One region of the Paenibacillus sp. TY11 genome, then DNA from elsewhere that is predicted to be linked to it. Evidence: riboswitches for the same ligand, from Rfam matches in the RefSeq annotation. Region 1 holds a riboswitch; each other region holds the start of a gene.
The links. Region 1 has a riboswitch for cobalamin ahead of cobJ (precorrin-3B C(17)-methyltransferase). Riboswitches for the same ligand answer to the same signal wherever they lie in the genome.
Positions count from the first base shown of each region.

Region 2: another riboswitch for cobalamin. It lies ahead of AC6EJC_RS10640 (ABC transporter substrate-binding protein); the one in region 1 lies ahead of cobJ (precorrin-3B C(17)-methyltransferase).
Region 3: another riboswitch for cobalamin. It lies ahead of AC6EJC_RS01170 (ABC transporter substrate-binding protein); the one in region 1 lies ahead of cobJ (precorrin-3B C(17)-methyltransferase).

Region 1 covers NZ_JCBAIQ010000001.1:30-4,379, forward strand. The annotation lists partial or broken gene cobJ (precorrin-3B C(17)-methyltransferase) at 1-914, opposite strand, end outside; cobalamin riboswitch at 1,225-1,409, opposite strand; gene AC6EJC_RS00010 (LOG family protein) at 1,467-2,021, opposite strand; gene AC6EJC_RS00015 (uroporphyrinogen-III synthase) at 2,219-3,076, opposite strand; gene AC6EJC_RS00020 (GerAB/ArcD/ProY family transporter) at 3,178-4,326, opposite strand.
Region 2 covers NZ_JCBAIQ010000008.1:44,383-48,732, forward strand. The annotation lists gene cobD (threonine-phosphate decarboxylase CobD) at 1-917, shown strand, start outside; gene cbiB (adenosylcobinamide-phosphate synthase CbiB) at 907-1,878, shown strand; gene AC6EJC_RS10635 (histidine phosphatase family protein) at 1,917-2,675, shown strand; cobalamin riboswitch at 2,804-2,991, shown strand; gene AC6EJC_RS10640 (ABC transporter substrate-binding protein) at 3,199-4,206, shown strand; gene AC6EJC_RS10645 (FecCD family ABC transporter permease) at 4,203-4,350, shown strand, end outside.
Region 3 covers NZ_JCBAIQ010000001.1:276,412-280,761, reverse strand. The annotation lists gene AC6EJC_RS01180 (xanthine phosphoribosyltransferase) at 1-189, shown strand, start outside; gene AC6EJC_RS01175 (nucleobase:cation symporter-2 family protein) at 183-1,490, shown strand; cobalamin riboswitch at 2,309-2,512, shown strand; gene AC6EJC_RS01170 (ABC transporter substrate-binding protein) at 2,732-4,315, shown strand; gene nikB (nickel ABC transporter permease) at 4,331-4,350, shown strand, end outside.

The DNA of each region.
Region 1 (4,350 bases):
GCAGCGCCGCTCGCGGAAGGCCCGCCGGGCATTGCCAGAGCTGCGCCTGCCTGCGGTGTATCCAGCGCGCGATCCTCTTGCGCGCTCAGCGACCACGGCTCCGCTTCCGTGCGGAGACGCTGATGCGGCTTGAGCGCCTGCTCGGTCGCATTCAGCGTGTATTTGCGCTGATATCCGCGCGGCGTCACGATTAAGCCGTCATACACCGTCGTCGAGGAATTACCGATGATTACGGTCGTCAGCATCCCGATGTCGTGGTTCAGCATATCTTCCAGCGTCGTTACGATAACTTGCTGACGTTCACGATAAGCACTCTTCACCAGCCCGACTGGAGTTTGTGGATCGCGGTAACGCAGCAAAATGGATTGAGTTTCAACAATCTGGCGTGTACGCCGACCACTGCGCGGGTTGTATAATGCAATCACAAAATCAGCCGAAGCCGCAGCTTCTACACGCTTCACAATCGTTTCCCACGGGGTCAGATGATCACTCAGACTGATCGTGCAAGCATCATGCATAACCGGCGCCCCCAACAACGAAGCACAGGACTGGATAGCCGAGATCCCCGGCACGACTTCGACCTCAACCCCGTCCTCGCGACGCCACCCTTTTTGCATCAGCACTTCATACACCAGCCCTGCCATGCCATAGACACCCGCATCCCCACTGGAAATGACGGCTACCTTCTTGCCCATCTCTGCTTGACGAACCGCCTCCTGCGCACGGCTCACTTCCTCTGTCATCCCTGTGCGTACAATCTCCTGTCCGTTCAACAACGGACGGATCAAATCAACGTAGGTATTGTAGCCGATAATGACCTCACTTTCGGCCAGCGCATCCAGCGCCCGTTTTGTGATATGTTCCATATCTCCTGGTCCAAATCCAATCACCAGCAATTTTCCTAATGGGCTCATCGTGCTCCTCCTATTCATCCTTTTCAGGGCAGCTATTCCTATCTATCTCAATGATTTGTGGACATCCTGTAACTCAAAAAACCCCATCCTGCCCGGATGGGGTTCCTATGTACGCATCTCTCATCAGACGAACAAACAGCGTAAGAAGACAGTTCGTCTCCCTCCAAACTGCCGCTGCTTTCCATCTGTTTTGTTTACGCTTCAAACGCTGCTGCACGTTCATATCCACGCAAACCTGTAACCAACATGGAAAAAGCAACGTGTGCCTGATTTCCTGATTTCGTACACCCATCCTCTCCGCGAAGGTTAACGGTGCATACAGATCAAGGTAGGTCTCCTGGCTTGGCATCAACAGATTCTTTCGTCTTCCCCGTTTTCACGAGTGACCATTTAAAAGAATCCTCTTCCTTACAGTGGCGGGACCGCTCGGGACTTGCACCCGATTCCCTGTTACCCTTTGCTCAACCGCAAAGGCACCTTGTCTGTCCGCTATTTGATTATGGGTCTTATCATAACCTTGCCTCAATCAGTTGTGCAAGCACGAAAAACGCTTTATTTCAAGTTCTCTGCTTTATTTTTTAACATATGTAGCAATTCATCCGGGTCCGCAGAGATACTCAGTAGCGCTGGATGCTCAGACCCCGCAAACCCCTCTTGCACGCTATGACGTACCATTTCTACTAACGGGTCAAAATATCCATTCACATTCAGTAGCCCAATGGGCTTGCGATGAATGCCGATTTGTGCCCAGCACAATACCTCGAACAGCTCCTCAAAGGTTCCCAATCCACCCGGAAGGGCAATAAACGCATCAGCCATCTCGCTCATTGCCGCTTTACGTTCATGCATGCTCGCTACCTCAATAAATTCGGTAACTCCCCGATGAATGATCTCTGCATCAAATAACAAGGTGGGCATAATGCCGGTGACCTGACCGTCACCCGCCAGCATTCCATCCGCAACCTCACCCATCAGCCCCCTGCTAGAGCCACCATAGATCAGACGGAAATGATGTCGAGCCATGGCTTCCCCCAGCTTACCTGCCGCCTCAAGATATACCGATGAATGTCCAGGTCTGGACCCGGCAAATACACAAATCGAATTCATAACGTCTCAGCTCCTGTCCTAGTATCATGCATCGAAACTTATTCATTATATTAGATAAATATTTTCGCTATAACAAAAAACTTTGTCGATGCATGTCCAACAAAAAAAGATAAAGACCTCGTAGGCCCTTATCTTTATTTTACTCTGTATCAGAAAATATAAGTTCTTTTTAGCACACTGCATTTATAATTTCTATCTCATTTCAATGACCGCTTCACTATCTCCAGACCAAAGCCATGCACCGAATCGCTATGTTCAAAATATCTTCCCAGTTCCACCATCATCGCGCCCATGCGCTCTTCTACCGGAAACACGATCCGTTCAATCCCTTCCTCCAATATGGACTGCGCAGTCACCTTGCCTACCGATACAGCAATCACATCCTCACGAAAAGCTTCCAGTAAATCCTCGATTCGATTTTGCTCTCTGGCATATTGAGCCAAAAAGCGGATTTGCGGACCGCTCGTGAACGTAACGGCATCCACCTTACGATTTACGATATCTTGCAGCAACGCTTGCAAATTCTCTTCCTCGGGCGGTATATGCTTATAAGGAAGCACCTGCCGGGTAATTGCGCCTTGCTCGTCCAGCCACTTCACCAGCCGTGGGGCCGGATCACCGTGTAGCTGCAATAGCACTTCCTTGCCCTTCAGATCATATGGGGCAAAGGCCCGCGTCAACCCGGTCAAACTTCCGTCCTCATCCCGTACAGCTGGTGTGAAGCCACGCTTTTTGAGTCCATTGACCGTCTTGTAGCCCCGCGCTGCAATGTTCGAGGATTGGAGCAGCTCTATAATCTGCTCTGCCACCCCCATATCCTCAGCCATATCGAACAGTGCGTCCAGGCCCATGCCTGTCGTAAAAATGTTCCAGTCTGGCGGCTGCTTCACCCACGATACAACGGCGTTGCGCAGCTCGATATCATCCAGAAAAACCGTCCCCTGGGCCGGACGCTGCACTGGCTCGCCCCCCATTTTTGCAACCAACAGTGCCATTTCGTCTGCTTTACGGGGACCAGCAAGGGCGATCCTCTTGCCTGCCATGCGCTGTGCCATCCTGTTCCCTCCCTTGTAGAAGTCGTAATCCTTTCTATCAAGTATACAATTAGAGGGCTAAAAGACAAATAAAAATTACTTTTTTGATGGATATAGTAATCTTATAAATCTGCCTGTCTTTCTCCGCCCCCCAACTGGTCTTTCTGTCTGTTATCCTGCTTTTCGCCGGATGGCTTATCACCGCCGCCTTCTTCTTTACGTTTGGGTCGGAGTAGCAGCCATAACACAAATGGCATGAAGACAAAGAACATGACCATAACCACGGTCCACTCCCGGATGAATTCATATATTTGTACAATGTTAGAGAACAGCATAAAGGAACAGACGTAACCCAACAAACCAACTGGCCAAACAATCAAATTCCCCCAGGCTGGAGCAAACATACGCTTAACAGTCAAACTGATGACGTACAGATCAAACCCCATTTTCGTAAGCAGAGTCGGCACGGTAAGAGCGCCCACAAATAAATCGAACCGATCCAGAAAATCGGTCACTTGCAACTGACGCGCCAGTTCATACGAAGGATAAAACAGTCGTGACAAAATGGGGACACCGATAACCAGCTCTGCCAGTAACACAATCAGAACCAAAAAAACGGTTCCAGTCAGATGCCCAAGCCACGCGCTCCGTGGACTATAATTTTTTCCCAAAATCACAAAGGGCAACATCATAATGTCTGCCATATAACCAAGCATGCGCCAGCTCCCTTTGACCACTCCACCTACATCTGGATGCAAGAACGGTCTCAGTACCGCAAAATCCATATTACGCCCGAAAATAAGCGGCATGGTCAAGAGCGTCAGGATCATCAGCGGAACAAAAACTTCCGTCATATTCACGATAGTGCTAATTCCACCTTTAGCCATAAACACTAAAGTTAACAATATAATCAGAGAAATCACGACAATTGGGGTCAACGGCAACAGCGTAACCTGTACCAAATCCGTAATAATTCTCAAATCCCTTGCAAATATAATCAGGAAAATTATAAGGTACACCGAGAGCAGCATGCGTCCCAGTACGGGATAAGAGCTTACTATGGCCTGAAGCATATCCTGATCTGGAAAACGTCTCCTAATTCTAAGCGCCACATAGATCGGCAGGCACAGCACAATGGCGGCAACCATACAAGTCCAATAAGCATGCTGGTTTGCGTAATCTGCTGCCTGGGCGGGAGCATGTACAAGGGTAATACTGGCCTGCAGCAATACACCAAGCAACACGATTTGTCTGGTTGTGAACTGTTTCATAAAGGTACATCTCCTTTTGGCCCA
Region 2 (4,350 bases), on a different contig from region 1:
TTAAAAATATGCTGGCACGGCGACTGCATATTCCACCGGAGTCGTTAAGTATCGGAAACGGAGCGGCTGAAAGCATGGCGCTCCTGCTATTGGGACTGGCTCCCAAGCGTGTGGGTACAGTGGAGCCGTGTTTTTCGGAATATGCCGAGCTGGCTGGCAAATTCGGAGCTGAGATAAGTCGGGTGTACGGGAAGGCCTCGCTTCAATGGAAGGCGGACGTGGAGGACATCCTTCAGCTCATGGAGCAAGTAGATGTTTTGTTCCTGGGGCAGCCGAATAATCCAAACGGTGTGCAATATGGCGAGCAGGAGCTGTGCGAACTGGCAGAAGCGGCTGGCAAAACGGGTACCGTGCTGGTGGTGGATGAAGCATTCATTGATTTTATTCCGCTGGAACGGCAAATCTCACTACTGCCTGTGCTGGATCGGTATCCTCATGTGATTTTGATCCGATCGATGACCAAATTTTATGCCATTCCTGGCTTGCGATTGGGCTATGCGATTGCTCATCCGGACTATATCCGGCGAATGACGGCCAAACAGGTGACCTGGAGTGTGAATGGATTGGCGTTGCTGGCTGGGGAGGCATGTCTGAAAAGTGGGCAAGCATATGAGCGCCGCACACAGGAGCTGATTGCTACGGAGCGCAACCGCCTGTTGACCGCCTTGGCGGAATGGGGCTGCGGTGTCGTTCCCGGCGAAGCCAATTACGTGCTGGCAAGGGCGCCGGGTACGTGGAGCGCATCGGCGATTCAGCAGGCGCTTGGACAACGCGGAATTCTTATACGTAGCTGTGCTATGTATCCGGGGCTGACGACGAGCCATTTTCGGATTGCGGTCAAGGATGCAGAAGCCAACGACAGGCTGCTGTCTGTATTGGGTGAAGTGCTGGAGGAGGAGCAGCGGCGTGACAGTTAGCTTGATTATCCTGGCAGCCTACCTTTTGGACAGGCTGATCGGTGACCCGAGGTGGTTGCCGCATCCAGTCATCGGTATGGGACATGCCATTTCAGCATTGGAAAAAGTGATTCGCCGCCAGGCCCGAAGTGACCGGGGGTTGAAACGTGCGGGTATACTGCTTCCACTCATTGTGGCGGGAGGCTCCTTTACGCTCGCCTGGGCGCTATTGCACTTGCTTGCCTTGATTCATCCGTGGTTGTCTGTCGGCGTAGAAATGGTGCTGATTGCGACCACGATTGCTTCCAAAGGACTAAAGGACGCAGGAATGGCAGTATACCGAGCGTTGCAGGCGGATGACCTGGCTGCGGCACGGCGGGAGCTGGGCATGATAGTTGGGCGGGATACGCAACAGCTTGATGAGCCTGAGATTGTACGCGGTACCGTCGAAACGGTCGCTGAAAATATCGTGGACGCGATTATTTCCCCGCTTTTTTATGCCTTGATCGGGGGAGCACCCTTGGCGCTGGCTTATCGTGCTGTGAATACGCTCGATTCCATGGTTGGCTATAAAAATGAAAAGTATCTGCATTTAGGCTGGGCTTCAGCACGTCTGGATGATGTCGCTAACTACATACCGGCACGCCTGACAGCGGCAATGCTTGTGGTAGCGGCGTGGATGTACAAGCGAGATGCTGCAAGAAGCTGGCGCACAGTCAAGCGAGACGCTCGTCTGCACCCAAGCCCGAACAGTGGCTTCCCGGAATCGGCTGTTGCTGGTGCACTGGGGATTCGTCTTGGAGGCTATAATGTGTATCATGGCGTGCGCTCCTTTCGTGCATACATGGGCGATTGGATACGACCGCTAGAGTCGAAAGATATACGGCATACGATCCAGCTGATGTTCGCCGTGTCCAGTATGTTTGTAGGATTGTGTTTGTTAGGAGCCGCAGGTTGTTTTGCCTTGGGATGGGTGCGGTGAGGAGTGACACACTGAATAATGATCGAGCAGGAAGTGACATGATCTTGAAACAAGATATAGCAGCAAAAAGGACAGTAGAATACGCACAAAGTCCGAACTCACAGGAGGATAAGGTGCCGTATGATGCTAAAGAAGATCTGCAGTGGGACATGGAGCTTGTGTTAGTACGTCATGGCACAACCTTATGGAACAGAGAACGTCGATATCTGGGACACTCCGACTTGGGTTTGCTATCAGGAGCAGAGCAGGAATTAAAGCCTTTGCAGGAAAAATTGCAGGGGCAGTCCTTTGCTCGAATCTATTGCAGCGACTTGATGCGATGTCGCCAGACCTTGCAGATCATTTTGCCAAAATCAGAGTTGACGTCTGGACGTTCCCTATCTGCTATGCCTCCTATTATGGAACCACGTCTGCGAGAGCTTCATTTTGGCGAGTGGGATGGAAAAACGTATGACATGCTTAAGGATGTGGAGTTGTATCGCGCTTGGATTGATGAGCCGCAACGGATCACCCCTCCTGGAGGAGAGCCTTGGGCAGATTTTGTGAATCGTCTGCGCGAATTTCTTGACTCTCTGTATGAGTGGCGAATTGCTATGGAAGTTCAACCCATGGATTTGACTGCTGCGCCGCCCTCTGTTTTGGTCGTTACGCATGGTGGCGTAATTCGTCAATTGGCTTGCATGCTGATACCGGGCCATGATTTTTGGAGCCTGAATCCGAAGCCGGGAGAAGCATTTAGGATTCAGTTGAGGTTGGCAGGACCGCACAATTACATTGCGAAAATGCTTCCTCATTAGGTTAGACACCAGCGGATAAAGAGGCTGTTTGGGTTGTAAGCCGCCTCATTTTAACCTATAATCATCAAGTAAAAGAACGGCTTGACTACCACTACATCAAATATCCAGCAGACGAGGTCGGCGCAGTGTGATGAAACCGTTGGTTCCCTTCACTGCGCTGTTAAAAGGGAAGTCGGTGTGAGTCCGGCGCGGTCCCGCCACTGTAAATGGAAACATGCCCGTTAGTCCTGCTTTATGTGCCACCAAGCATATGAAAGAGTTTTAGGACCTGCATCTTACCATAAGTCAGGATACCTGCCCGTCCGCCTGTCACCATAATCCTTCGAGGAAAGGATGACGTGTTCGCAGTGACTGTCCATGCGGGAAGAAGCTGCCGCCTGCGCACGATCTGCGCTAACGTGACCCCTGTGTCCTGATATGAGGATGCGGGGGTTTTTTGATAGGAAAAGAAGGCTGGGTTAGAAGATATCGGATGATGTTCAAGTGACGCTCTTAACGATTTTTTTATGAAGGGGTGCTAATCATGGCAGGAAAAAAAATAAAGGTTTGGACAACAGGTCTATTGGCTCTGATTTTGGCAGTTGTGCTGAGTGCATGTGGCGCTAATGGAAAGAATGCTGAAAATAAAGAGGGGCAGGCTTCTTCCCAGCAACCGGGACAGACAGTAACCGCACAAGAGCCTCCAGGCAAAACGGTTTACCCGCTAACGGTTAAGGATGCCACAGGACAGGAATTTACATTCAAAAAAGCACCGGATAAAATCGTTTCCGTCTCCCCGGCAGAAACCGAGGCGCTGTTCGCTATCGGGCTGGATAAGGAAATTGTCGGCGTCTCCGACTACTCTGATTATCCGGAAGCAGCTACGAAAAAGCCAAAAGTGGGCGGTATTATGAAACCGAACGAAGAGGCGATCATTGCTGCAAACCCGGAAGTCGTTTTTGCAGGGATCTCACTTAGTGAACAGGCTACGACCAAGCTGCGTGATATGGGAATTATGATTTTTAAAACGGAACCGAAAACGATCGAAGATGTCATAGCTAACATCGAATTGTATGGGAAAATCACCGATCATCAGAAAGAAGCGAGAGCGGTGACTGACAAGATGAGAGCAGATGTAGCGGAAGTGAAAGAAGGAATTAAAAATATCGGTAAAGGGCAGAAGCTGCGGGTATACGTCGAGTTTTCACCAGGCTGGACGGTTGGTAAAGGCGAGTTTATGGACGAGCTGATTACGTTGGCGGGCGGCGAAAATGTAGGTGCCACGCAGAAGGGGTGGTACCAAATTAGTGAGGAAAATATTATTGCTGCGAACCCTGACGTGATTTTGTACAGCAAAAGTGTCAAGGACGACAAAACTGGTCAAACACTCGGCGAAATCATTAAAGCTCGCAGTGGATGGGATCAAATATCGGCTGTTCGCCACAACCGGGTGTTTGCCGTGGATGATAATTTGATCAGTCGTCCGGGTCCACGCGTAACGGAAGGTCTCAAGGAAGTGGCCAAGGGCGTTTATCCTGAAATTTTCAAATGAATCGTAAACTGATCGGCTTTGGAGGGACAGGTCTTGTCCTGCTGTTGCTGACGCTGCTACTCTGTCTTGGCATCGGCTCGGCCAAGCTTCCGGTCAGCCAGATCACGGGCATTCTGGTTAACCACCTTCCGTGGTTAGGCGATA
Region 3 (4,350 bases), 280 kb from region 1:
GGAGCGGAGCTGGCCGGGGTTGGCTGCGTGATCGAGAAGAGCTTTCAGGAAGGCCGTGGACTGTTGGAGCAAAGAAACATTGCCGTACGCTCTCTTGCGCGTATCGCTTCCATGGCACCGGGCGAGGTTCATTTTATAGAAGAAGCGGGTGCGGTGATTCCTTCCGTTAAGGAGAATGTGGGATGTTAAGTAAACAAAAGTTATTCGCACTGGGATTCCAGCATGTCATGGCGATGTACGCCGGAGCGATTGCTGTACCTCTAATTGTAGGGGGAGCATTGCACCTGACGCCAGCTCAGATGGCCTATCTGGTGGCTGCCGATCTGTTCACTTGCGGGATTGCTACGTTATTGCAGATTATGGGCACACGTTTTTTCGGTAGCAGACTGCCTGTCATTTTAGGTTGTACGTTTACGGCAGTAGGACCCATTATCGCGATTGCTTCGACCTCAAATTTGGCGACCGCGTACGGTGCCATCATTTTGTCCGGTATATTCGTAGTGCTTGCGGCACCGTTGTATGGCAAGCTGTTACGCTTTTTCCCAACGGTGGTTACAGGCTCAGTCGTTACGATTATCGGTCTATCCCTCATTCCGGTGGCAATGAACAATGTAGCAGGGGGCCAGGGCAGTGCGGATTTTGGACAGCCACGTAATTTGCTGCTGGCATTAGTTACACTACTGGTTATCCTGCTTGTGAATCGGTTGGCAAAGGGCTTTTTACGCTCAATTTCCGTGCTCATTGGTCTGTTTGCAGGTACGGTGGTTGCTTATGCGATGGGAATGGTGCATTTTGCTCCAGTGGCAGATGCGTCATGGGTGAGTATTGCGCAGCCGTTTTACTTTGGTAAGCCTGAGTTTAGCATTATGGCAGTATGTACGATGATTATCGTGAATATTGTCAGCATGGTTGAGTCTACGGGCGTTTATCTGGCAGTAGGCAAGGCGATTGATCAGAAGGTGGAGCAGAAGCAGATCGTCAATGGTTTGCGTTCCGAAGGACTTGCGATTATGCTTGGGGGTATTTTTAATGCGTTTCCTTACACTGCCTTCTCGCAAAATGTCGGTCTGATCTCACTCACACGCGTCAAATCGCGTAACGTTATTTTTGCTGCGGGTGGTATCATGGTTGTTCTTGGTTTGCTGCCTAAGCTGGCTGCCTTAACGACAGTGATTCCTAACGCCGTGCTGGGTGGGGCAATGATCGTCATGTTCGGCTCGGTCGCTGCATCAGGCATGTCCATTTTGTCAGAAGTGGATCTACGGAAGGAAAGCAATCTGCTGATCGCAGCATGCAGCATTGCCGTGGGCCTAGGCTCTGCTGTTCTGCCACAAATGTTCGACCAGCTGCCGAGCTTTGCCAAAATGCTGCTGCAAAATGGCATCGTTTCAGGTTCGCTTACAGCGATTGTCTTGAACATCGTTTTGACGAGAAAACAAGGCGAATCGGTCAAAAGCGTGACGGTTCAGGAGGTTCCGCAGAAGGTTTGATGATTAGGAATAGGTAAAGAGAGCCGGAGAGCGGTTGTATGCCTCTTTTCCGGCTTTTTGACATGGAGTTATCCAGAACTGGTTATTTATTAAGCAGCATGAAGTTATTGATAAAACGCTGTTTTCAAAAGGAATACATCCTTTCTGAGATGAGAAATTTATTAGTATCCGACTGCGCATTGGCGCTAAAGTTAACTCTTAGTTGGTTTATGTACTAGAAGAATTTGCCAGAGTCGTAAGCGAGGCCATGGTATAATCTACCTTATGGATTTTGAATAGTGGTGGATGTTTTCGGACCACGGTGCAGCTTCCCGAAAGGGGGTGAAGCCGATGGTCAACCTTGTGTCGTGCTACGATGTGTTGCGTTGGATGGTTACGTTACTAAGCCTGGTGTTTAGTATTCGTAAACTTTATCGCTGGCTGCGTCGGAAATTTCGGGACAAACGAAAACCCACCGCGTAATTAGGTTAGGCGCCTAACGGTGGGTTTAGCTAAGTATTTAGCGCGCCGTGGTGATCCACAGCCTTTCAAGTCCTAAGAGTCTTTGCCGTTGGCGCGGCGAAGGCTCCTTTTAGTATACGGACACGATGGTATCTCTATACCTAATTTTAACACTTCAATTACGTGCACGCAACGTAAAGACATAATCTCCAATTGCGTGCATGCAATTGAAGGTTATGTCTTGTTTCTTACCCTATCGTTCAAATTTAAATTATTTCGCAGCATTTGTTGACAAGCCAGTAGCAACAAAATAAGATCGTAATCAAAAGGAATAAAGGAAGAAAACAGGTGTGAGCCGGACTACTCTATATACGGGGTTTTGTTGAGACTATGTAGATGGTTATTAAGCGTGTTCACTTAAAAGGGAAGTTCGGTAGATTCCGACACGGACCCGCCACTGTATACAGACATCAGCAGGGTACTGCTGGAGCTTTCAGAACGGCCACTGGAACTGTGAAGAACCGGGAAGGCCTGAAAGATACGCCTGGAGTCAGGAGACCTGCCTGTTTTAACATCACTGTCAGACCCACGGGATGCTGGGGAGGTGGTTAGGCGTGCTGCATACAGAATGTCTGAAACCGATCCGATCCCTTCTATGTTTTTTTGAGTTGGCTTCGAGGTGAGTTTTGGCATTTTATAATGAAAGCATTTCTGACTGCTGATCAAGTGGTCCGGAATGCTTTTTTCGCGTTTCGCATTAGGTTTATATGATTTTACAAGTTAGAGGGGGATTCATTGGAATGATAAGCAATCGTAATAGGCGTTCATGGTTCATATGTACAGGAGTGATGCTGCTGATGGCGGTTATGGCTCTTTCGGGATGTGCCACAACCAATAAGACGGCGGAGAGCTCCGGCAAGGGCGAAAACACGCCCGCACAACAGACAGCAGCAGATAAAAAGCTGGTGATGGCGTATACGTGGAAACCGTCGGGCGTTGACCCGCACGGAGACAATAGCTGGGATGTCATGCGATCTGGTGCAGGTGAGACACTAGTCCGTTTGAATGAAAAGCTGGAGCCTGTGGCTTGGCTGGCGAAGGAGTGGAAGCAGGACAGTCCTACGGTTTGGACGTTCAGCTTGCAGGATAAGGTCACTTTTCATGATGGAAAGAGTATGGATGCAGCAAGCGTAAAAGCGTCTTTGCTGCGCTCTATCGAGGAAAGCCACCTGGCGAAGGATTTACTGAATGTGAAGTCCATTGATGTAAGCGGCCCGCTGGCGCTGAAAATCACGACAAACCAGCCGAATGCGGCGCTGGTGTCCAATCTGGCTGATCCGTCGACGATTGTGCTGGATGTGGCAGCTATGCAAGATGAGCAGAGCTATCCTGCGATGACAGGTGCTTTTAAAATCAAAGCATTCAACAAGGATCAATCCTTGGTCGTAGAGCGTTACGACGGATATTGGGGCGAGAAGGCGCGGCTGGCTGAAGCGACGATGAAGTTCATTACGGATGGTAATTCACGCCTGATGGCGCTGCAATCCGGCGAGGTCGATGTAGCGACGGATATTCCGGTAGATAACGCGGAGGTACTGAAAAGGGACGACAAGCTACAAGTGCTATCGGCTCCTTCCTTGCGCACCCATATGATCGTGTACAACATGGAATCGCCTGTATTCAAGGATGCAGCCAACCGTAAGGTGGTGAACAGCCTGATTCCACGCACATCCATTGTGAGCGCCGTCATGAGGGGCTTCGGCACGGAAGCAAGCAGCCCATTCCCAAGCATTCTTCCCTTCGGTAAAGTTGAGCGTAAAGCGTTGGACGGAACGGTGGAGCAGTTGTTGACGAAGGATGGCTGGCAGAAGGACGCCCAAGGCACATGGACCAAGCAAGGCAAGCCGTTCGAGGTTACGCTGCTGACTTTCCCTCAGCGCCCGGAGCTCTCCGTGATGGCTGAGGTCATTCAGAGTCAATTGCTGAAAGAGGGAATCCAAGTCAAGATTCGCAGGGTGGAAAATATCGACGAGGCGTTGACCAAAAACGATTGGGATTTTGCTATGTACAGCATGCTGACGGCTCATACAGGGGAGCCGCAATATTTTATGGACATGTTTTATTCCTCGAAAAGCGAAGCCAATGTAAGCCGTTATGTATCCAAACCACTGGAGAACATTCTTAACAGCTTGAAGCTGGCGAAGAATACAGCGCAGCGTAATGCGGCGACGCTGCAAGCGCTGGATATCATTAATACGGATTTGCCGCAGTCGTTCATTGTGCATCCTGACAATGTGTTTGGTGTGAAAAAAGGGGTGAAGGGCTTTACGCCGCATCCAATCGAGTATTACTACATTACGGCGCAATCCGATATTGCGGAATAACGAGCTGCGTAGCCTATGATTCGTTTTGTACTGGA